4 regions of the Catenulispora sp. GP43 genome follow, and region 1 is predicted to be linked to each of the others. Evidence: riboswitches for the same ligand, from Rfam matches in the RefSeq annotation. Region 1 holds a riboswitch; each other region holds the start of a gene.

The links. Region 1 has a riboswitch for cobalamin ahead of ABH926_RS50690 (HoxN/HupN/NixA family nickel/cobalt transporter). Riboswitches for the same ligand answer to the same signal wherever they lie in the genome.
Region 2: it holds a riboswitch for cobalamin, as region 1 does, so the genes downstream of both, cobN (cobaltochelatase subunit CobN) here and ABH926_RS50690 (HoxN/HupN/NixA family nickel/cobalt transporter) in region 1, are expected to answer to the same signal.
Region 3: it holds a riboswitch for cobalamin, as region 1 does, so the genes downstream of both, ABH926_RS09515 (ABC transporter substrate-binding protein) here and ABH926_RS50690 (HoxN/HupN/NixA family nickel/cobalt transporter) in region 1, are expected to answer to the same signal.
Region 4: it holds a riboswitch for cobalamin, as region 1 does, so the genes downstream of both, ABH926_RS05870 (putative cobaltochelatase) here and ABH926_RS50690 (HoxN/HupN/NixA family nickel/cobalt transporter) in region 1, are expected to answer to the same signal.

The regions. Positions count from the first base shown of each region.
Region 1 covers NZ_JBGCCT010000049.1:36,682-42,177, forward strand. The annotation lists gene ABH926_RS50680 (heavy metal translocating P-type ATPase) at 1-454, opposite strand, end outside; gene ABH926_RS50685 (hypothetical protein) at 526-828, opposite strand; cobalamin riboswitch at 1,029-1,232, shown strand; gene ABH926_RS50690 (HoxN/HupN/NixA family nickel/cobalt transporter) at 1,261-2,379, shown strand; gene ABH926_RS50695 (hypothetical protein) at 2,431-3,147, shown strand; gene ABH926_RS50700 (sigma-70 family RNA polymerase sigma factor) at 3,211-3,777, shown strand; gene ABH926_RS50705 (ABC transporter substrate-binding protein) at 3,806-4,903, shown strand; gene ABH926_RS50710 (FecCD family ABC transporter permease) at 4,938-5,496, shown strand, end outside.
Region 2 covers NZ_JBGCCT010000002.1:576,333-581,828, reverse strand. The annotation lists gene ABH926_RS06350 (beta-glucosidase) at 1-1,938, shown strand, start outside; gene ABH926_RS06345 (hypothetical protein) at 1,967-2,167, opposite strand; gene ABH926_RS06340 (COG4280 domain-containing protein) at 2,155-2,895, opposite strand; gene ABH926_RS06335 (cobalamin biosynthesis protein) at 3,041-4,000, shown strand; cobalamin riboswitch at 3,987-4,128, shown strand; gene cobN (cobaltochelatase subunit CobN) at 4,171-5,496, shown strand, end outside.
Region 3 covers NZ_JBGCCT010000003.1:476,059-481,554, reverse strand. The annotation lists gene ABH926_RS09520 (FecCD family ABC transporter permease) at 1-1,148, opposite strand, end outside; gene ABH926_RS09515 (ABC transporter substrate-binding protein) at 1,158-2,147, opposite strand; cobalamin riboswitch at 2,253-2,382, opposite strand; gene ABH926_RS09510 (enoyl-CoA hydratase/isomerase family protein) at 2,500-3,330, opposite strand; gene ABH926_RS09505 (GNAT family N-acetyltransferase) at 3,355-4,602, opposite strand; gene ABH926_RS09500 (alpha/beta fold hydrolase) at 4,728-5,496, shown strand, end outside.
Region 4 covers NZ_JBGCCT010000002.1:483,979-489,474, reverse strand. The annotation lists gene ABH926_RS05880 (sulfite oxidase-like oxidoreductase) at 1-564, shown strand, start outside; gene ABH926_RS05875 (hypothetical protein) at 600-779, opposite strand; cobalamin riboswitch at 882-1,008, shown strand; gene ABH926_RS05870 (putative cobaltochelatase) at 1,096-3,183, shown strand; gene cobO (cob(I)yrinic acid a,c-diamide adenosyltransferase) at 3,183-3,803, shown strand; gene ABH926_RS05860 (cobyrinate a,c-diamide synthase) at 3,800-5,170, shown strand; gene cobI (precorrin-2 C(20)-methyltransferase) at 5,171-5,496, shown strand, end outside.

The DNA of each region.
Region 1 (5,496 bases):
AAGCGAGAACGCCGATGCTCACCAACGTGTCCATGGTCGCGGCGCCGTGCCGCAGGTTGATCAGGGCACGGCGATGGAAGGGCCAGGCGCCCCAGGTCGCCACCGGGGCGGCCAGCAGGAAGCAGAACCACTGCCAGTCGCGGAACTGGACCGCCGGGATCATGGACAGCGCGATGACCGGCACGGCCATCGCGGCCACGCCGAGCAGGCGCTGCCGGTCGGCCGGCGACTCGGCCGTCTCGGCCGTCTCGGCCATCCCGGAAGAAGCGGCGTCGTCGCGGACCGCGAGTGCGGTGTATCCGGCCTGCTCGACCGCGGCGATCAGGTCCCGGACCGGAACCCGCGGCGGATGCAGGATCCGGGCCCGGCCGGTCGCCAGGTTGACGCCGGCCGAGACGCCCTCGATGCGGGCCAGTCGTCGCTCCACCCGCCCGACGCACGCGGCGCAGGTCATCCCGCCGATCACGAGATCGGTGACCGCCGCAGGCGGCGTGGACGCTGCCGGCACCGTGTCCGGCCCGGCGCTCACCGGCCGCCACCCAACGCGCCCATCCCCGGCATCCCCGGAGTGGGGCTCTGCCCGCCCGGCGCGCCGGGAACGAGATCGGGTGCCACCGGTCCGGCCAGGCGCCCGGCGCCGAACGCGCCGGCGTACAGTGCCGCCGACAACGCGACGAACGCCAGCACGCGGCCGAACCCGCCGAGACGGGAACTCAGGCTACTGGTACCGAAGCCGCGTCGGGGATCCGCCGCTCCGGAATGTGCTGATCCGGGATGTGCTGATCCGGGATGTGCCGCCGGACCGTCCGGCACGTCATCGATGCTCACACGATGATAGTCGTCCGCGAATCCCGGCTGGTTCCCGCAAGAGTCGGCATCATCTGTGCGGCAAGGGCCCTGACGGTCGCTGGACCCATGAGTGCCGGATCCTGATTCATCGCTCGGCACTTCAGCGCCTCGGGCTGGATCCCGCAGACTGATGGTCTACGCATAGCCGGGGCCCACCTTGCCGGGTTCCGGACCGCTCGCTACGGTGACCATGCCGTGGTGCTCGGGAAGACCGGTGGAAAACCGGAGCGGCCCTCGCCACTGTGATCGGGAATGCACCGGTTCCATGCCGCCGCGCGAAGTACGGCGCGGCGGCGGCCACTGGACGCGTCAGGCGTCTGGGAAGGCGGAGCCGGGGCGTCGACCCGTCAGCCAGGAGACCGGCCACGGCACCGAACATCGACCATCCACGAGGTGCTGGAGGCGAGCCGCGTGAGCGTGCCTGCGAACGATCCCGTCCGACCTGTCCGGAATCCGTCCTCGGCGCCGCTGCGCTGGCTCCGTACCGACTGGCTGCGCTTCGGCGGCCTGCTGGCGGTGATCGTGGCGATGCACGTCGCGGCGTTCGGGATCCTCGCCGGCCTGGTCGCCCCGCATCACTACACCGTCGGCAAGCAGGTCTTCGGCTTCGGCCTCGGCGTCACCGCCTACACGCTCGGCATGCGCCACGCGTTCGACGCCGACCACATAGCCGCGATCGACAACACCACGCGCAAGCTGATGGCCGACGGCAAGCGGCCGGTGTCCGTCGGATTCTGGTTCGCGCTCGGGCACTCGACGATCGTCGTCGTGCTGGCCGCCGGGATCGCCGCCGGCGCGCGCCAGGCCGCCAGCCTGACCGACGACAAGTCCAGCACGCGCCAGTCGCTCGGCGTGGTGTCCACGACCGCTTCGGGCACCTTCCTGTACCTGATCGGCATCCTGAACCTGGTCGCGCTGATCGGCATCTACAAGGTGTACAAGGCGATGCGGCGCGGCGTGTACGACGAGGCCGCCCTGACCGCGCAGCTGGACAAGCGCGGCTTCATGAACCGGATCCTGGGCCGGCTCACCAAGTCCATCACCCGCCCCGGCCAGATGTACCCGGTCGGGCTGCTGTTCGGCGTCGGCTTCGACACCGCCACCGAGGTGCTGCTGCTGGCCCTGGCCGGCTCCAGCGCCGCGGCCGGCCTGCCCTGGTACGCGATCCTGTGCCTGCCGCTGCTGTTCACCGCGGGCATGACCCTGTTCGACACGCTCGACGGCACCTTCATGAACTTCGCCTACCACTGGGCCTTCTCCAACCCGATCCGCAAGGTCTACTACAACCTCACCATCACCGGGCTGTCCGTGGCCGTCGCCCTGATCATCGGCAGCATCGAGCTCGTCGGCGTGGTCCACGACCAGTTCGGCGTCGTCAACCCGGTCACCGACTGGATCGCGAACCTGAATCTGAACAATGTCGGGTTCATCATCGTCGGCGCGTTCATCGCCGTCTGGGCGGCCGCGATCGCCTACTGGAAGATCGCGCGCGTCGAACACCGGTGGGACGTCACCGGCCAGGAGCCGTAGCCGGCGCCTGCCGTCACCCGCCCGGCGGGCGGATGCGACGATGTCACAGCCATGAGTGTCGACGGGGGACTGCGCGCCGCGCGGTCCGCGATGTTCGCGGCCGTGTGCACGCTGCTGGCCACGGCCGCGCACTTGTCGATGTCCGGGCGGGCTGTCCCGTGGTGGGCACTGGCCGGGGCCGCCGAGGTCACCTTCGGCCTCGCCTGGCTGCTGTCCGGCAAACAGCGCGGCACGATTCATGTCATCACCTTGACGATCGGCGCGCAGGCTCTTCTGCACTTCTGGTTCGAGGCCAGCCAGGCTCTGACGACGGGGCCGCTCGACGCTTCGGCCATGTCCGGGATGAACGCCTCCGGGATGAACATGCCCGGGATGGCCGGCGTGCCGGGCATGTCGATGGGCAGTGCGAGCGGCATGAGCAGCGCGAGCGGCATGAGCAGCGCGAGCGGCATGAGCGGCATGAGCGGCATGCACTCGGGCCCGCCGTTCCTCGGCTCCGACAGCTGGGGAATGCTGGCCGCCCACCTCGCGGCGGCCGTCGTGGTGGGCGTCTGGCTGGCGGCCGGCGAGCAGGCCGTCTTCCGGCTGCCGGCCGCGGCCGCGTCCTTCCTGCTCACGCCGCTGGCATTGCTGTTCCGGCCGGTCGTTCCCGTGCCACGGCCCCGCACCACCGCGGTGGCGGCCCGGACTTCGACGCCGCTGCGCCAGCTCCTGCTCGTCCACGCCATCACCTCTCGGGGGCCGCCGGCCGGGACCGCCGTCGCTTAGACGGCCCTGTCCGGCGGCGCGATCCCCGCGCTCGCCGTGTCTCGTTTCTCCCAGCAAGGACACATGGCGATGACCCCTGCCCTGCAACACCCCGTCGATCGAGCCGATGTCGACTCCCTGGCCCTGGCCGCGCGCGACGGCGATCCCGACGCCGTCGAGCGCTTCATCCAGGCGACCACGCTCGACGTGCGCAGATACGTCGCGCGCCTGAGCGGGAGCCCTCAGGACGCCGACGACCTCACCCAGGACACGTACCTGCGGGTCCTGCGCGCCCTGCCGGCCTTCCAGGGCCGGTCCTCGGCCCAGACCTGGGTGCGCTCGATCGCCCGGCGCACGGTCGTCGACCGCATCCGCTGGGTCTCGGCCCGGCCACGGGTGGCGGACACCGACGACTGGCAGGGCGCGGCCGAACGGGCGCAGCCCGACGGCCTGCCCGGCTTCGACGAAGGCGTGGTGCTGGCCGAGTTGCTGGCCGCGCTGCCCGAGGAACGCCGGACGGCGTTCGTGCTGACCGCGGTGGTCGGTCTGCCCTACGAGGAGGCCGCTACGGTGATCGGGGCGCCGATCGGCACCGTCCGCTCGCGCGTCTCCCGGGCCCGCAGCACGCTGATCGCCTCGCTCGGGAACTGAACCACCGCCCGCCCCGACTACTCCTTTCGTGGAATACAGCACGAGAGCCCCGGGGCGGGCGGTCACGGCGGTGGTCGCCAGCGTGGCATTGGCATCACTCACCGCGGCGTGCGGGAGCAGTCCGCCGAGTCCGGCTGCCGGCGACACGTCCGTCACACGGACGCCGCCGGCCAGGACCGCCTACCCGCTGACCATCGACAACTGCGGCCGGAAGATCACCTTCCAGAAGGCCCCGAGCCGGGTCCTGATCCTGAACGGCACGTCGGTCGGCGAGGTGGAGAGCTTCGTCATGCTCGGCCTGGACAAGACGATCCTGGCCGACGCGCAGCACTACGGCGTCTCCGACGACCCGGACATGGTCGCGAAGATCGACGCGCTGCCCACCGGCGGGCTGACCATGAACAAGAACTTCGACGTGCCCGCCGAACAGGTCCTCGCCGCCAAGCCGGACCTCGTCGTGTCCACCTGGGCCGGCGGCTTCGACGCGAAGAACGGCATGGCCACCCGGGAACAGCTCGCCGCGGCCGGGATCAACTCCCTGGTGAACCCGACCAACTGCGCGATGGGCGATCCGAACGCCACCGACGCCGAGAAGAAGGCCTTGGCCGGCCAGGGCATCGACGCCTCCTTCGACTTCATGACGCTGCTCGGCCAGATCTTCGACGTCCAGCAGCGCGCCGCCGACCAGGTCGCGCAGCTGCGAGCACGGATCGACGCGGTCGAGAAGTCCAACCCCGGGACTGCGGCCAGGAAAGTGCTGATCGCCTACCCCGGCATGTCCATGATGAACGCCAACGGTCTGCCGGCCGTCATGACCGGCGGCATCTACGACAAGGTGATCGCCGCCGCCGGCGGAGTGAACTCCTTCGCCGGCAAGGGCTCCGACACCACACGCACCCTCAACGCCGAACAGCTCGCCGCCGCCGACGTCGACGTCCTGGTGGTCGGCGAGTTCACGCCGAACGAGAAGCCGGATCAGGAGGCCGCGAAACTGTTCGCCGCCTACCCGCAGTGGAACGCCTCCAAGACCAAGACGTACGCCGTCGTGTCCGACGGCGTGTACCTGGGCCCGATGAACGCGTGGGCCGTCGAGAAGATCGCGAAGGTGATCCGGGGCCGTGGCTGAGATCGTCGAAGCCGCAGCTCCGGCGCGTCGCCTGATGCGGACGCGGCGGCGCGGCCCGCACCTGTTGTCCGGAATCCCTGTCGCGGCCCTGCTCGGCGCCCTGGCCGTGGCCCTGGTCGGCGCCGCCGCGATCGGGATCTCGCTCGGGTCGGTGGACGAACCGCTCGGCGCGGTGTGGCGCGTCGTCGGGGCCCACGTCTTCCACACCGGGACCACCGATCCGCTGCGGGATCAGATCGTGTGGCAGATCCGGGTGCCGCGGGTGTTGCTGGCGGCGGTGGCCGGGGCCGGGCTGTCCGTCGCGGGCGTCGCCTTCCAGGCCCTGGTGCGCAATCCGCTGGCGGACCCCTACATCCTCGGCGTCTCCTCGGGCGCGTCGTTGGGCGCGGTCGGTATCGCAGTCGCCGGAGGCGCGGTCGGCGGGGGCGTGGTCGGCGGGCTCGGCCAGACCGGCGCGGCGTTCGTGACCGCCCTGCTCACCGTCGTCGCCGTCTATCTCCTGGCTCAGCGCTCGGGGCGGCTCCTGGACTCCTGGCTGGTGCTCGCCGGGATCGCCGTCGGCTACCTGTGCACCGGTGTGACCACATATATGC
Region 2 (5,496 bases), on a different contig from region 1:
GAGGTGTACCTGCCGCCGTTCGAGGCCGCGGTGCGCGCCGGCGCCTGGTCGGTGATGGCCGCGTACAACTCCGTCGACGGCGTCAGCATGACGGAGAACGAACCGCTGATCACCGGAACCCTGAAGGGCACGCTCGGCTTCGACGGGGTCGTGGTGTCCGACTGGTTCGCCACGCGCTCGGCGGCCGCGTCCGCGAACGCCGGGCTGGACGTCGTGATGCCCGGGCCGCAGGGCCCGTGGGGCGAGGCGCTGGTGGCGGCGGTGGGCAAGGGCGAAGTCCCCGAATCGGTGATCGACGACAAGGTCCTGCGAATCCTGCGCCTGGCCGACCGCACCGGCTTCCTGGACGGCGCCGACCCGCTCCCGTCGGCGACCACCCCGGACGACGCCGGCGCCCAACTCCGCGACATCGCGGCGCGCGCCATGGTGGTGCTGCGCAACGAGGCCGTCGCCGGTGAGCCGCTGCTCCCCCTGAACCCGCACTCGGTGTCGCGGGTGGCGGTCATCGGCCCGAACGCCGAGCATCTGACGGCGCAGGGCGGCGGCTCCTCGCACGTGAACCCGGCGCACGTCGTCAGCCCGCTGACGGCGCTGACCGAGGCGCTCGGCCCGATGGTGACCGTCGAGCACGCCGAAGGCGTGGTCACCCGGCGCCTGCTGCCCCCGCTCACACCGCGGACCGCGACCGATCCGGACACCGGGCACGCCGGTCTGCGGGTGGACTTCATCGACCCGGCCGGCGACGTGCTCGGCAGCGAGGTGCGGCAGACGTCGCGGTTCGTGTTCCTGGGCGGGCTGCCGGCCGGCACCGCCGGGATCCGGGTCCGGGCCGACGTGGCCGTCGCCGCGACCGGCAACCACCAGTTCTCGGTGTCCGGCCTCGGCTCGTTCCGGCTGGTGATCGGCGACAACGCGCCCATGAAGATCACCCTGGCCCCCACCGAGGGCGCGGACCTGGCCGAGGGCCTGGTGAAACCGCCGGAGCACCGGGTCGAGGTCGAGCTGGACCCGGGGACGGTGCGGATCGAGGCGGTGGTGCAGGTCGACGAGAACCTGCCGGTCGCTGTGTTCGGGCTGCACCACGCGGCGCCCGGGCCCGAGGCCGACGAGCTGTTCGAGGCGGCAGTCGCGGCGGCGCGGGGCGCGGACGTGGCGATCTTGGTCGTCGGCACCACCGACGAGGTGGAGAGCGAGGGATTCGACCGGACCGGCCTGAAGCTGCCGGGGCGCCAGGACGACCTGGTCGCGGCGGTGGTGGAGGCCAACCCGCGCACGATCGTCGTGGTGAACGCCGGGGCGCCGGTGGAGATGCCGTGGCGCGCGCTGACGCCGGCCGTGCTGTGGGCGTGGTTCCCCGGGCAGGAGGGCGGCCACGCCATCGCCGACGCGGTGACCGGCGCGGTCGAGCCCGGCGGCCGGCTGCCCACGACGTTCCCGAAGACCGCGGCCGACGCGCCGGTGCTGTCCACGCGGCCGGTGGACGGCAAGATCGTCTACGCCGAGGGCTCGCTGTTCGGCTACCGCGGGTATGCGAAGGCTGACATCGTCCCGGCGTACCCCTTCGGCCACGGCCTGGGCTACACCACCTGGGAGTACGAGGACATCACCGCCGCGGTGACCGCGGCCGGGGACGTCGAGCTCGCGGTGCGGGTGCGGAACACCGGCGCGCGGATCGGGCGCGAGGTGGTGCAGATCTACCTGGCCGGCGAGGACGCGGACGAGCCCTGCGATCCCCGGCGGCTGGTCGCGTTCGGCTCGACGCTCGCCGCGCCGAACGAGATCGCGACCGTCCCGATCACGATCCCGGTGCGGGTGCTGGCGCGGTGGGACCGCGAGTTGGGGGTGTGGCGGGTCCGCGCGGGGGTGCGGGAGCTGATCGCGGCGCGCTCGGCGGGGGACGAGCGGCTGCGGACGCGGGTGGAGATGACCGGATCGTAGGCGGCGGCTGGGGATTCCGCCTTGGTTCTCACTTCCGGCGGACGGCCCGGGCCAGCGTCGCGGCCAGGGCGAGGGTGACGACCACCGGCAGCAGCCACCAGCACGCGGTGGTGTGCGTGCTGAGCACGGCGGTGCCGGCCAGGGCGGCGATGACCAGGACGGCCACGAACGGGTCGTCGCCCACGACGAAGTCGTACCAGAACAGCCCGAAGGCCTTCACCCTGCCCACGCCGCGCGCCTCCGTTTCAGGACCCAGACCGCGCCGAGCGCGACGAGCAGGACGTAGGCCAGCACCGCCGGGAGCGCGGCGTCGCCGCCGGGCCACTGGGCGCCCGCGCCCTCCGCGCCCCAGAAGACCCCGAAGCCGGTGAGCATCACGCCGACCGCGAACTTCATCGTGTTCTCCGGCACGCGCGCCAGCGGCGCCTTGATCGCGACGCCCGCGGCGCACACGGTGAGCACCGCCGCCACCGCGGCGACGGCGGCGAGCGGGATGTCGTGCTGGTTGGCGCCGAAGGTCAGGGCGATGAACGCGACCTCCAGGCCCTCCAGCACGACGCCCTTGAAGCTGAGGGTGAAGGCGTACCAGTCGGCGACCAGGGACTTCTTCGCCGTGGCGGCCTCCCGCGCGGCGGCGACCTCGCGCTGGTAGGCGGCGGCCTCGTCGCGCATGTCCTTGTAGCCGGACGCGCGCAGGATCGCCTTGCGCAGCCACTGCAACCCGAAGGTGAGCAGCAGACCGCCGACGATCAGCCGCAAGGCCTTGAGCGGCAGCACGGTGAGCGCCGGCCCGAGCGCGGCGACGACCACCGCGAGCAGGAGGAGGCCCGCCGCCACGCCCTGGAGCGAGGAGCGCCAGCCGCGCGTGAGGCCGACCGCGAGCACGATGGTGAGCGCTTCCACCGCTTCGACGGCGCAGGCGAGGAACACGGAGAGGAGCAGGAAGGCGGTTCCCACGTGCCTAATGTAACGCCGGGCGGTGAAGGTTCCGGGGATGGCGGGTGTCTCGGCGGCGTGGGGGGCTTGTCCGGGTCGGGGTCTTGGCGTCTTGGCGTCCTGGCCGGTTGTCGGGAGCTCGGCGGGGCGCCGCTACATTGGCGCCATGCGATCTTCGTCCCGGGCGGTAGGGCTGGTCCTCGGCTTCGCGGCCGACTGGTACTTCGGGGATCCGCGGCGAGCGCATCCGGTGGCGGGCTTCGGGCGGGTGGCCTCGGGGCTGCGTCGGGTTTCGTATGCGGATTCGCGGGTTGCCGGCGCCGCCTATGCCGGCGTGCTCGTTTCGGGCGCCGCTGCGCTGGGTGTCGCGGCCGAGCGGGTCGGGCGGCGGCCGGTCGCCGGAGCCGCGTTGACCGCGGCCGCGACGTGGACCGTGCTCGGCGGGACGTCGTTGCGCCGCGAGGCGTCCGCGATCGGTGAGTCGCTGCGGGCCGGCGACCTCGCGGCGGCGCGGGAGCGGCTGCCGCACCTGTGCGGGCGCGATCCGCGCGGGCTCGATGCCGACCAGATCGCGCGGGCGGTGGTCGAGTCGGTCGCCGAGAACACCTCCGACGCGGTGGTGGCGCCGCTGTTCTGGGGTGCGGTGGCGGGGATTCCGGGGCTGCTGGCGTATCGGGCGTCGAACACGCTGGACGCGATGGTCGGCTACCGGAACGCCAAGTACCGCAACTTCGGGTGGGCCTCCGCGCGCCTGGACGACGTCCTCAACTGGGTCCCCGCCCGCTTCACCGGCGCCGTGACCGTCGCGGCCGCACCGGTGGTCGGCGGCAGTCCCGTCCGGGCGCTCAGGGTCCTGCGAAACGACGGCGCCCGGCACCCCAGCCCCAACGCCGGACGCTGCGAGGCCTCCGCCGCCGGTGCCCTCGGCGTGCGCCTCGGCGGGACCAACACCTATGGCGACGTCGTCGAACACCGGCCGGTCATGGGGACCGGCCGGGCGCCGCGCGTGCCCGACATCCGGCGCGCCGCCGTGTTGTCGGCCACAGTCGGGCTCGCCTCGGCCGCGGCCGCCGCACGTCTGGCCGCCGCGTTCGCGCCGGGCCGTCGCGCACGCCGCTTGCGCTGACGTCGGATCTGGCACACTGTCCACCAAGACGACAGTCCAGGAAGCCCGTGCGAATCGGGCGCTGTCCCGCAACTGTGAGCGGACCACGGTCCGCGAGCCAGGAACTGCCTGTCGTCCGTACCCATCAGCCCGAGGCGGAGCGCGGACTCCGCGAGAGGAAGTGCCGTCGCATGCCCGCGCGCGTTCTGTTGCTGTCCACGGCCGACACCGAGCTTCTCGCCGCCCACGCCTGCGGCGCTCCCTACGTCACCGCCAACCCCGCGCGCCTGGACGCCGAGGCCCTGGCACCGCTGCTGCGTGCGGCCGACGTCGCCGTGCTGCGGCTGCTCGGCGGGCACCGGCCGTGGCGCTGGCTGATCGAGGCGGTCGCCGCCGCCGGCGTGCCGGCCGTCGTGCTCGGCGGGGAGGCCGAGCCGGACGCTGAGCTGATGGCGCTCTCGACGGTGCCCGGCGGCGTGGTGGCCGACGCCCTCAACTACCTCACCGCCGGCGGTCCGGCGAACCTGGCGCAGCTGGCGAACTTCCTCACCGATACGGTGCTCGGCGGCGGCGAGGGCTTCGAGGCGCCGCAGGCCATGCCCGAGTTCGGTGTCCACGGCGAGCGCGAGCGGCGCGAAGGACGCCCGACCGTCGGCATCGTCTTCTACCGTGCGCACGAGATCTCGGGTAACACAGCCTTCGTAGACACCCTCGCCGACGCCCTCGAAGACCGCGGTGCCAACGCTCTTCCCGTCTACTGCGGCTCGCTGCGCGGGTTGTCGGACGCCGCGGGCGCGGGCCTGGTCGACCTCCTCGGCCGCTGCGACACCCTGGTCGTCACGGTCCTGGCCGGAGGCGGTGCGACGGCGGCGGATGCCAGCGCAGGCGGCGACGAGGACGCCTGGGACGTCGGCGCGCTCGCCGCGCTGGACGTCCCGGTCATCCAAGGGCTCTGTCTCACCTCCCCGCGCCAGACCTGGCAGGACTCCGACGCCGCGCTCACCCCCATGGACGCCGCGATGCAGGTCGCGATCCCGGAGTTCGACGGTCGCCTCATCGCCGTCCCCTTCTCCTTCAAGGAGAACGGCGACGCGGGCATCCCGGTCTACGTCGCCGACGCCGAACGCGCCGCGCGCCTGGCCGGCATCGCCTATCGCCATGCCGCACTGCGCGCCATCCCCAACCGCGACAAGAAGCTCGCGCTCGTCCTGTCCTCCTACCCGACCAAGCACTCGCGTGTCGGCAACGCCGTCGGGCTCGACACCCCGGCCTCCGCCGTCCGCCTGCTCCACGCCCTGCGCGAAGCCGGCTACACCGTCGGCGACTTCCCCGACGACGGCGACCAGCTCATCCACCGGCTGATCGCGGCCGGCGGGCACGACGTCGAGTGGCTCACCGAGGAGCAGCTGGCCGCCGCGCCGGCGCGAGTGCCGCTGCGCGACTACGAGTCCTGGTTCGCCACGCTCCCCGAAGACCTGCGCGAGGGTATCCGCCGGCACTGGGGCGAGCCGCCCGGC
Region 3 (5,496 bases), on a different contig from region 1:
GCGACACGGCGCACGACGTGCGGCACCACCAGCCCGACGAACCCGATGATGCCGCTGACCGCGACCGCGGTCGCGGTCGCCAGCGAGGCCGCGGCCAGCACGATCAGCCGGGTCCGCACGGGGTTCAGGCCGAGGGTGGCGGCCTCGTCGTCGCCGAGCGCGAGGACGTCCAGATGCCGCGCGTGCACGGTGACGATCAGGACACTGATGACGGCGTAGGGCAGCGCCAACCGCACCAGCGACCAGTCGGCGGCGGCGAAACTCCCGAACAGCCACGAGTACACCTGCCGCACGTCCGTGGTGCTCCGCTGCATGACGAACGCCTGCACCGCCCCGACGAACGAACTGACCGCGACCCCGGCGAGGATGAGCGAGGCGGTCCCGCCCCGACCCACGAACGTGCCGAGCACATAGCTGGCGAGCACCCCGCCGAGCGCACCGACGAACGCGGCCAGCGGCACGGCACCGATGCCCGCCACGGTGTGCTCGGGCCCGCCGCCATAGACGATGACGAGCGTCGCGGCCATCCCGGCACCGGCGGAGGCCCCGATGGTCCCGGAGTCAGAGAGCGGATTGCGGAAGACGCCCTGATACGCGGCCCCCGCCTGCGCGAGCAGCGCCCCGACGAGCGTGGCCAGGACGACGCGCGGCAGCCGGATCTGGTCCAGCACGCTCTGCTGCACCGGCCCGAGCCCGGTATGGAGGTCTACGAAGGGGAGCTTGTCCAGCAGCGCCTTGGCGGTGCCGGCGACCGGGAGGCCCGCGGCGCCGCCGAGGCTGGAGACGAGGACGGCGAGAAGGAGGACCGCGGTCGCGGCGAGGAGGGCGACGGTCGGGCGGGCGAGGCGGCGGCGTGGGGGTGAGTGCGGGAGCGAGTGCGGAGGGATCGAGTTCGGCTCATCGACCGCGGAGCGGGCAAGGCGGCGGCTCGGGCGCGAGTGCGGGGGGATCGAGTTCGGCTCATCGGTCGCCGGGCGGTCGCCGCTCGCAGACTCGGCAGCGACATGCGCGGCAGGTCCCGGCGCCAGGACTCCGGCCGCCGCGTCAGCGCCCGCGGCCACCATCGTCGCAGCAGCATCGACCGCCGCGGCTTCGGCACCCCCCGCCGCCGCCGCGTCAGCATCCGCATCCGCTCCCTGCCGCCGCATCGCCGTGGCTCAGCCCTGGGCCTGGTTCACGGCCTTCGAGATCTGCTGCACCAGATCCACCAGGCGCGGACCCCAGCGGGAGGCGATGTCGTCGTCCATGCCGACGACCGTGCCCTTCGCCGCGTTCTTCACCGCCGGGATCGCCGACCAGCCGGGGCGGGCGGCGACGGTGGCCGAGGTCTGCTGGCAGCACTTGGTGTCGGCCAGGAAGATCAGGTCGGGGGCCGCGGTCACCAGGTACTCGTCGGAGAGCTGCGGGTAGCCGCCGCCCGTCTTGTCGGCCGGGTCGGCGATGTCGGTCAGGCCGAACTGGGCGAAGATCGAGCCGATGAAGGTCTTCGAGGTGGCGCTGTAGTTCCCGGGGGTGCCGACCTCGTAGTAGTACTTAAGAGGTGTGGCCGGCTTCTTCGTGGCCGCGATCGCCGCCGTGATCTGCTGCTTCATCGTGGCGACCTCGGTGGTCGCGGCGGTGGTGTGGCCGGTGGCGGCGCCGAGCTCGGTGATCTGGCTGTAGGCGTCGTCCAGGGTGTTCGGGGCGTCGAACCACAGGACCGGGACGTTCAGCTTGCCGAGCTGCTCCACGATCTGCGAGCTGTCGTCGGCGACGACCACCAGATCCGGGTTGTACTTCGCTATCGCCTCGGCGTTCGGCTTGTAGCCGGACAGCGCGCTCTTCGGGGCGCTCGCGGGATAGTCCGACTGGTCATCGACCGCGGTGACCTGCGAGCCCGCGCCGATCGCGAACAGGTCCTCGGTGGCCGAGGGCGACAGCGACACGATCTTCTTCGGCTCGGCCGCCAACTTCACCGCGCCGTTCTTGGCGGTGATCGTGGCCGGGAAGGCGGCCGCGGACGAGGCGGCGGTCGTGGTGGACGCGGTGCCCGAGCCGGCCGGGGCCGACGCCGACTTCGACGACGAACACCCGGCGGCCAGCAGCGCCGAGGCCGCGACGAGGCCGACGGCCACGCGCCGCGTCGAATTGTGCAGACGAGAATGCACGAGGTCAGCTCCTCCGGCTGATCCGCGGTCCCCGCCGCGCGCGCCGACCCAGGCAGGCGTGCCGCGCACACAGCCGGACCGCCCCGAACCGCGAGGGCCGAACCTTGGCACATCGCGTGAGGCGACCTGGCTCGCCCTCCGAACGGAGAGCTCACAGTTGCGGGACAGCGCCGGATTCCCACCGGCTTCGCTGCACTCGATGTGGACGGCGCACACCGCCGTCGCCCAAGACGCTAGCAAGCGCGGACGCACTCGCCTAACGGCAAATGGGGCGACGGCTGGTGATCTGCACTACTTCAAGAAGCCTGCGCTACTTCAAAAGCCCCGCGCTGCTTCAAGAACCCCGCACCACTCACGGCCAGACCGGCGACCGCTTCTCCACGAACGCCCGCACACCCTCGGCCCGGTCCGCCGAGAACGCCGTGGCCCGCCACGCCCCGTCCTCCACGTCCAGCCCGGCGGCCAGCGGCAGGTCCGCGCCGACCTTCAGCGCGTGCTTGGCGTTGCGCACCCCGATCGGCGAGTTCTTCGCGATCTGCTGCGCCAGCTCCAGCGCCGCCGCGCGCGCCGTCGAGCTCCCCGGCACCCGCCGGTCCACCATCCCGAACCGGTCGGCCTCGTCGGCGTCGATGCGCCGCGCGGTGAAGATCAGGTCGGCGGCGCGGTTCATGCCCACGCGCCGCACCAGCGTCTGCGTGCCGCCGCCGCCGGGGATGACGCCGACGGACACCTCGGGCAGCCCGAACACCGCGCCGTCGTCGGCCACGATCAGGTCGCAGGCCAGCGCCAGCTCGCAGCCGCCGCCCAGGGCGTAGCCGGAGACCGCAGCCACGACCGGCATCGGCAGCGAGCCGAACGCGCCCCAGGTCCGCCGGAACGCCGGCCGGGTGGCGACCAGCTCGGCGTCGCTCATCTGGTTGCGCTCCTTGAGGTCCACGCCGACGCAGAACGCGTGGTTCTTCCCCTCGGCCGCGGGCGGCGCCGACGACACCACCACGGCGCGCACCGCCGGGTCCTCGGCCAGCTCCGGCGCGACGTCCCGGATCGCCGCGGCCATCGCGGTCGAGATCGCGTTCATCGCCGACGCGCGGTTCAGCACGATCTCCGCGACCACGCCGTTGCCGGACGCGGGGTGCCGCCGCAGGAGTACGCCTTTGTAATCCTTCTCGGTTACCTCGTTCATGGCGCCCAGATTATGAGACCAAGGTCAGAATCCGAAGGGCACCCAGGGCGCGACATCGCTCACAAAGGCCCGCGACGCCTCGGCCAGCGCCCCCGGCCGCAGCTCCTCGACCCGCCCGGCCCGGCCCAGCGCGGCCAGCGAGAAACCGCCGAGGTAGGCGGTCCCGAGCTCGCGCGGCCCCAGCACCAGATCCGCCGGATCCGTGGTCCGCTCGCAGACCGCCCCCTCGGCATCGCCGCGCAACCGCCAGCGTCCGGTGTTCCACGCGCAGAAGGTGTCCGAGATCTCGAACACCACGTCGACCGGCGCCGCGTACCGCCGCGCCGCCAGGGCCCGGTCCACGTCGACGATCCGCACGTACAGCTCGTCCTGCACCCGCGGCACCGCCTGCCGGGGATCGGCGAGCAGGAACAGCAGCGGGTCGTCGGTCGGCACCTCGGCGTGGATCTCGCTGGTCAGGTCGATGTCGAGCAGGAAGCGCCAGATCGCGACGTAGGACGCCAGGTCGCGGCCGTAGACCTCCTTGGCCCGCACCTTGCAGTCCGGGCGCGCGGGGTTGTCCCAGTCCTCCTTGATCCGGTAGCGCGCGAACCCGACCGCCCGGCCGGCCGCGTCCTCGGCGACCACGCAGCGCAGCGGGCCCGCGCCGTCGCGGGCGAAGTCGTGGTCGGCCAGCGCCGAGTCGTGCCAGGCGTCGCCGGCCCGCGGCAGCATCCCCGGCCGGCCGAGCCGGTTCGCCTCGAAGACCTCCTGGCAGCGCTCGTAGGCCTGGAGCGGATCGGCCATCCGCAGCTGGAACTTGTCGCCGCCCGGCACCCGCGACAAGCCGTTGTCGCCGCGCGGGATGGTCAGTTCGAACTGCTGGGAGCCCAGTCCGTAGCCGAACCGGCCGTAGATCGCGGGCTCGGAGGCCTCCAGGATCGCCACCGGCGCCTCGCCGCGCTCGTGCAGGCCGTCGAGCTGGTAGCGCATCATCGAGGTGAGGATTCCGCGCCGGCGGTGTGTGGCCTTGACGGTGATGTAGGAGACGCCGGCCGCCCGCACCGTGACCCCGCCGGGCACCGTGAGCTCGAAGACGTGGTCGCCGCCGGTGCCGACCAGCTCGGCGCCGTCGAACCCGGCGATCGCGCGGCCGCCCAGCAGCCGCATCGCGAGGTCGTGCGCCTCCTGCGGCGGGTTCTCGTGGAAGGCGAGGTCGAGGTGCGCGGTGTAGGCCTGGACCTCGTCGTCCGTGATGGGACGGATCGGATGGTAGGCGCCGTTGGAGCTCATAGTCCATGGCTAACACCGCTTCGTCCCGACAGCGAGCAGATATTCACCCGGCGGCGGGTCGCGCGACGCCTCACGGAGCGTGAACGCGGCCCCCTTCGGCCTGCTCCCCATGGCAGGCTGATCCCATGCAGGATTCCGATCCGATCCGCCTGGCCGGCCCGTGGACGCACCGCGACATCACCGCGAACGGCGCCCGCTTCCACGTCGCCGAGATGGGGGAGGGCCCGCTGGTGCTGTTCCTGCACGGCTTCCCGGAGTTCTGGTGGTCCTGGCGCCACCAGCTCCCGGCGGTGGCCGACGCCGGTTTCCGCGCGGTGGCCATGGACCTGCGCGGCTACGGCGGCAGCGACAAGACCCCGCGCGGCTACGACCCGCTGACCCTGACGATGGACGTCACCGGCGTCATCCGCGCCCTCGGCCAGTCCAACGCCACCCTGGTCGGCCACGACTGGGGCGCCTTCCTGGGCTGGACCGCGGCGGTCTTCCGCCCGGCCGCGGTGAACCGCCTGGCCGTCACCGGTTCGGCCCATCCGCGCCGGCTCCGCCAGGGCCTGCTGACCGATCCCAGGCAGATCTCGGCGGCCCGCTACATGTGGTCCGCCCAGCGGCCGTGGGCCCCGGAGAAGGCACTGACCCGCGACGCGGCCATGCTGGTCGAGCAGCTGCTCGCGGAATGGGGCGCGACCGGCTGGCCGGAGCTGGACGTCGCGCAGCGCTACCGCGAGGCGATGCTCGTCCCCGGCGCCGCGCACTCCTCGCTGGAGTACTACCGCTGGCTCATCAGGTCCCTGGTCCGCCCCGACGGCATGCGGTACGCGCAGCGCATGCGCACCGAGGTCAAGGTGCCGGTTCTGCACCTGCAGGGCGAGCTCGACAACGCCCTGCTGCCGCACA
Region 4 (5,496 bases), on a different contig from region 1:
CGTGGCGAGTGGCCGGTGCTGCACTACGGCCCGGTGCCCCGCTTCAAGCCCGCGAGCTGGGACTTCCGGGTCACCGGGGCCACCGCCGACGGCGAGGAGGCGATCTGGTTCCACGAGGAGTTCGGCGCCCTGCCGACCGTCGAGGTGGTCGCCGACTTCCACTGCGTCACCAAGTTCACGATGCTGGACGCGTCCTGGCGCGGTGTCTCCGGCCGCACCATCCTGGACCTGGCGCCGCCGGCCCCGGATGCGACGCACGTCACCGTCTGGGCCGAGTACGGCTACAGCTCGAACCTGCGCCTGGAGGACCTGCTCCGGGAGGACGTCGTGTTCGCCACCCACCACGACGGCGCGCCGCTCACCCCCGAGCACGGCTTCCCGCTGCGGCTGATCCTGCCGCACCGGTACGCCTGGAAAGGGCCCAAGTGGGTCCGGGGCATCGAGTACCTCACCGAGGACCGCCGCGGGTTCTGGGAGGAGCGCGGGTACCACAACATCGGCGACCCGTGGCGGGAACAGCGGTACTCCTACCAGGAGGACCCCGGCGACGGGCCTCCGCTGTAGTCCCGTCCCGGCTGTAGTCCCGTCCGGCCGGCTCCTCAGCCCGTCCGGATCCGGCGCAGCACCGCCCGCCACAGCGTCCCGGGCCGGCCGAGCGCCGGCAGCCGCTGCCCGGGGGCGGGCGTGTCGCGTTGCTCACCCCGCGCCAGGGCGAACGCCCCGCCGTCCAGCTCGTATTCACCCAGGACACGGGGTCTGCGCTGTCGATCGCTCACCATCCCATTGAGGGATACATCCGGACATCGCGCCACCCGGCGCCGTCCGGACGCGGTTTGACGGCCGGTGATCGCTGCGGGATGCTGCACGCGGGACGGTCGGCAGGAATCCGGTGCGAATCCGGAGCGGTCCCGCCACTGTGATCAGGGAGTGCCTCCCGCTTGAGATGCCACTGGAACATCAGTGTTCTGGGAAGGCCGGGCAGGCGCGCGGATCTGAGAGTCAGGAGACTACGACCGCCCCAGGCACGCCGCCCCCGCGGCGTGTTCTCGTGAGGAGACCTGTCGGGCGTGGATACCCGTGAGGAGCTGATCCGGCGTGCCGCCGTACCCGTTCACCGCCGTCGTCGGGCTCGACGACCTGCGGCTGGCCCTGCTGCTGAACGCCGTGTCCCCGGCCGTCGGCGGCGTGCTCGTGCGCGGGGAGAAGGGCACTGCCAAGTCGACGATCGTGCGCGCCCTGGCCGCCGTGCTCCCGCAGATCGCCGTGGTCCCGAGCTGTCGGTTCTCGTGTGACCCCGCGACCCCCGACCCGGCCTGCCCGGACGGCCCGCACCTCCCCGGCGCCACGGCGGCCCGGTCCCGCCCGGCGCGCCTGATCGAGCTCCCGGTCGGCGCCACCGAGGACCGCCTCGTGGGCTCCCTGGACCTGGAGAAGGTCCTGGCCTCCGGCGTCGCCGCCTACGAACCCGGCCTGCTGGCCGCCGCGCACCGCGGCCTGCTGTACGTGGACGAGGTCAACCTCCTGCACGACCACCTCGTGGACCTGCTCCTGGACGCCGCCGCGATGGGCGTCGCGCACGTCGAGCGCGAAGGCGTCTCGGTCCGGCACGCGGCGCGCTTCCTGCTCGTCGGCACCATGAACCCCGAAGAGGGCGAACTGCGCCCGCAGCTGCTGGACCGGTTCGGCCTGACCGTCGAAGTCCGCGCCAGCCGCGACCCGGCCGAGCGCGCCGAGGTGGTCCGCCGCCGCCTGGCCTACGAGGCCGACCCCGAGGGCTTCGCAGCGGCCTGGGAGCAGGCGGACAAGGAGACGGCCGCACGCATCGAGGCGGCGCGCGCCCTGCTGCCCTCCGTGGTGCTCCCGGAGGCCGAACTGCTGCGAGTCACTCGGATCTGTGCGGCGTTCGAGGTCGACGGGATGCGCGCGGACCTGGTGACGGCACGGGCCGCGACCGCGCTCGCGGCCTGGGCCGGGCGCGACGTGGTGATCGCCGAGGACGTGCGGCAGGCCGCGATGCTGGCGCTGCCGCACCGCCGGCGGCGGCATCCGTTCGACGCGCCGGGCCTGGACGAGGAGCGGCTGGACGAGGCCATGGACGACGGGGATGAGGATCCTGATCCCGGTCCCGGTTCCGGTGGGCCCGACGGCGGCGGTGGGCCCGACGGCGGCGGCGGTCCTGACGGCGGCGGCGGTCCTGACGGCGGCGGCGGTTCCAACGGTGGCGATACTTCCGGCGGCCCGTCCAACGGTGCCGAGCCTGAGCCCTCGGTCGGTGCCTCGACCGGCGAATCACCCGCTGAGCAGAAGCAAGTGTCCGGATCGTCGCGCGAGCAGCCCGCCGCCACTGCCACTGAGCCCTTCAAAGCCCGCCTGCTCCAGGTCGAAGGCGTCGGCACCGGCGCCGAAGGCCGCCGCTCCCGAGCCCGCGCCGCCGGCGGCCGCTCGGTCGGCGCCCGCCCCGGCGCGCGCGGCCTCCATCTGATCGCGACCGTCCACGCCGCCGCGCCCCAGCAGGTCGCCCGGGGCCGTCGCGACGGCGCTCTGCGTCTGCGCTCCGAGGACCTCCGCGAGCCGATCCGCGAGGGCCGGGAAGGCAATCTCGTCCTGTTCGCGGTCGATGCCTCCGGGTCCATGGCCGCCCGCCAGCGCATGGCCGCCGTCAAGGGCGCGATCCTCTCGCTGCTCCTGGACGCCTACCAGCGCCGTGACAAGGTCGGCCTGGTGACCTTCCGCGGCCGCACCGCCGAGGTCGCGCTGCCGCCCACCTGGTCCGTCGACGCCGGCGCCGCCCGGCTGGCCTCGCTGCCCACCGGCGGCCGCACCCCGCTGGCCGCCGGTCTGCTCCAGGCCGCGGACGTCCTGCGCGTCGAGCGCATGCGCGACCCGGACCGGCGGCCCCTGGTCCTGGTCGTCACCGACGGCCGCGCCACCCAGGCCTCGCACTCGAAGGACCCCCTCGCCGACACCCGCCGCGCCGCGGCCCACCTCCGCCAGGCTGTCGCGGCCCTGGGCGGCACGGCCGTCGTCGTGGACTGCGAGGCCGGCCCGGTCCGCCTGGGGCTGGCCGGGCGCCTGGCCGCCGATCTGGGCGCCGACCACCTGCCCCTCACCGATCTCGCCGCCGACGCGCTCACCGCGGCGGTGCACGGCAACCGACCCCGCTCCGACCGGAGGGCCGCCTGATGCCGCAGGGCCAACCCACGCACGTCCCCGACGACGGCCTCACCACGCGCCAGCGCCGCAACCGGCCGCTGACGATCGTGCACACCGGCCCCGGCAAGGGGAAGTCCACCGCCGCCTTCGGCCTGGCCCTGCGGGGCTGGAACCAGGGCTGGCCGATCGGCGTGTTCCAGTTCGTCAAGTCCGCCAAGTGGCGCATCGGCGAGGAGACCGCGCTCAAGGCGCTCGGCGAGCTGCACGAGCGCACCGGCGTCGGCGGGCCCGTCGACTGGCACAAGATGGGCGAGGGCTGGTCCTGGATCCAGCGGGACCTGCACAGCGACCCCGAGCTCCAGGCCGACAACGCTCGCGCCGGCTGGGAGCGGATCAAGGCCGACCTGGCCGCCGAGACCTACCGGCTGTACGTGCTGGACGAGTTCACCTACCCGATGAAGTGGGGCTGGGTGGACGTCCAGGACGTCGTGAAGACCCTGGCCGACCGCCCGGGGAGCCAGCACGTCGTCATCACCGGCCGCGACGCCGCGCCCGAACTGCTGGAGGCCGCCGACCTGGTCACCGAGATGACCAAGGTCAAGCACCCGATGGACGCCGGCCAGAAGGGCCAGAAGGGTATCGAGTGGTGAGCTCGGTCCCGCTGACCGTGCCGCGCGTCGTCATCGCGGCCCCGGCCTCCGGCCACGGCAAGACCACCGTGGCCACCGGCATCGTCAAAGCCCTGACCGACCGCGGCTTCACCGTCGCGCCGTTCAAGGTCGGCCCGGACTACATCGACCCCGGCTATCACTCCCTGGCCGCCGGCCGCGTCGGCCGCAACCTCGACCCCTACATGGTCGGCACCGAACGGATCGCGCCGCTGTTCGCGCACGGCGCAGCCGGGGCCGACATCGCGGTCGTCGAGGGCGTCATGGGCCTGTACGACGGCGCGACCGGCGAGGGCGAGCTCGCCTCCACCGCGCAGGTCGCCAAGCTGCTCGGCGCCCCGGTGCTGTTCGTCGTCGACGCCGCCGCGCAGGGCCGCTCGATCGCCGCGCTGGTGCACGGGTTCCGCTCCTTCGACCCAGCGGTGCGCATCGCGGGCGTGGTCCTGAACCGCGTCGGCTCCGAGAACCATCGCAGGATCCTGACCGAGGCCCTGGACGAGCTCGGCGTGCCGGTGCTCGGCGCGCTGCGGCGCGAGGCCGCCGTGGCGGCCCCCTCGCGCCACCTCGGCCTGGTCCCGGTGGCCGAGCGGCGGGCCGAGGCGGTGGCCGCCGTGGCCGCGCTCGGCGCCCTGGTGGACGCCGGCGTGCAGCTCGACGAGATCTACCGCCTGGCCCGCAGCGCCCCGCCGCTGGACGTCGCCGCCTGGGACCCCGCGGCCGAGGCCGGCCGCCGCTCCTGCGCCCGGCCGCGCATCGCCGTCGCGTCGGGGCCCGCGTTCACCTTCTCCTACGCCGAGAACGCCGAACTGCTCGCCGCCGCCGGCGCCGAGGTCTGCCCGTTCGACCCGCTGCACGACGAGAAGCTGCCCGAGAACATCGGCGGCCTGGTGCTCGGCGGCGGCTTCCCCGAGGTCTACGCCCCCGAACTGGCCGCCAACGAGGCGCTGCGCGATCAGGTGGCGCAGTTCGCGCGCCTGGGCGGAGCGATCGCCGCGGAGTGCGCCGGACTGCTGTACCTCGGCAAGAGCCTGGACGGCCTGCCGATGTGCGGCGTGGTGGACGCCGAGGCCGTCATGACCGACCGGCTCACCCTGGGCTACCGGCACGCCGTGGCGGCCTGCGAGTCGGTCCTGGCCGCCGCCGGGACCCGGGTGTCAGGGCACGAATTCCACCGGACCGCCGTCAGCCCCTCGGCCGGCTCACCGCCGGCCTGGCACTGGCGCCGCGACGGGGGAGCGGTCACCGAGGGCTTCGCCGGCACCCGCATCCACGCCTCCTACCTCCACCTGCACTGGGCCGGCGCGCCGTCGATCGCCCGCCGGCTGGTCGAGAGCTGCGGGGTGGTCTGAATGCCTTTGCTCACCGGTGTCGGTGTCGGTCCGGGCGATCCGGATCTGGTGACCGTGAAGGCCGTGCGCGTGCTGCAGGCCGCCGACGTCGTCTTCGTCCCCGTCCTCGCCGACGGCCCCGAAGGGCCGGGACGCGCCGAGGCCACCGTCCGCGCGCACATCGACGGCGACACGATCCGGGCCGTGCCCTTCGCTCTGTCGGATCGCGGCGGACGCACCGCCGAACGCCTCAGCGCGTGGGACGAGGCGGCGCGCGCGGTCGTCGCCGCGTTCGACGACGGCGCCGAACGCGTCGCCTTCGCCACGATCGGCGACCCCAACATCTA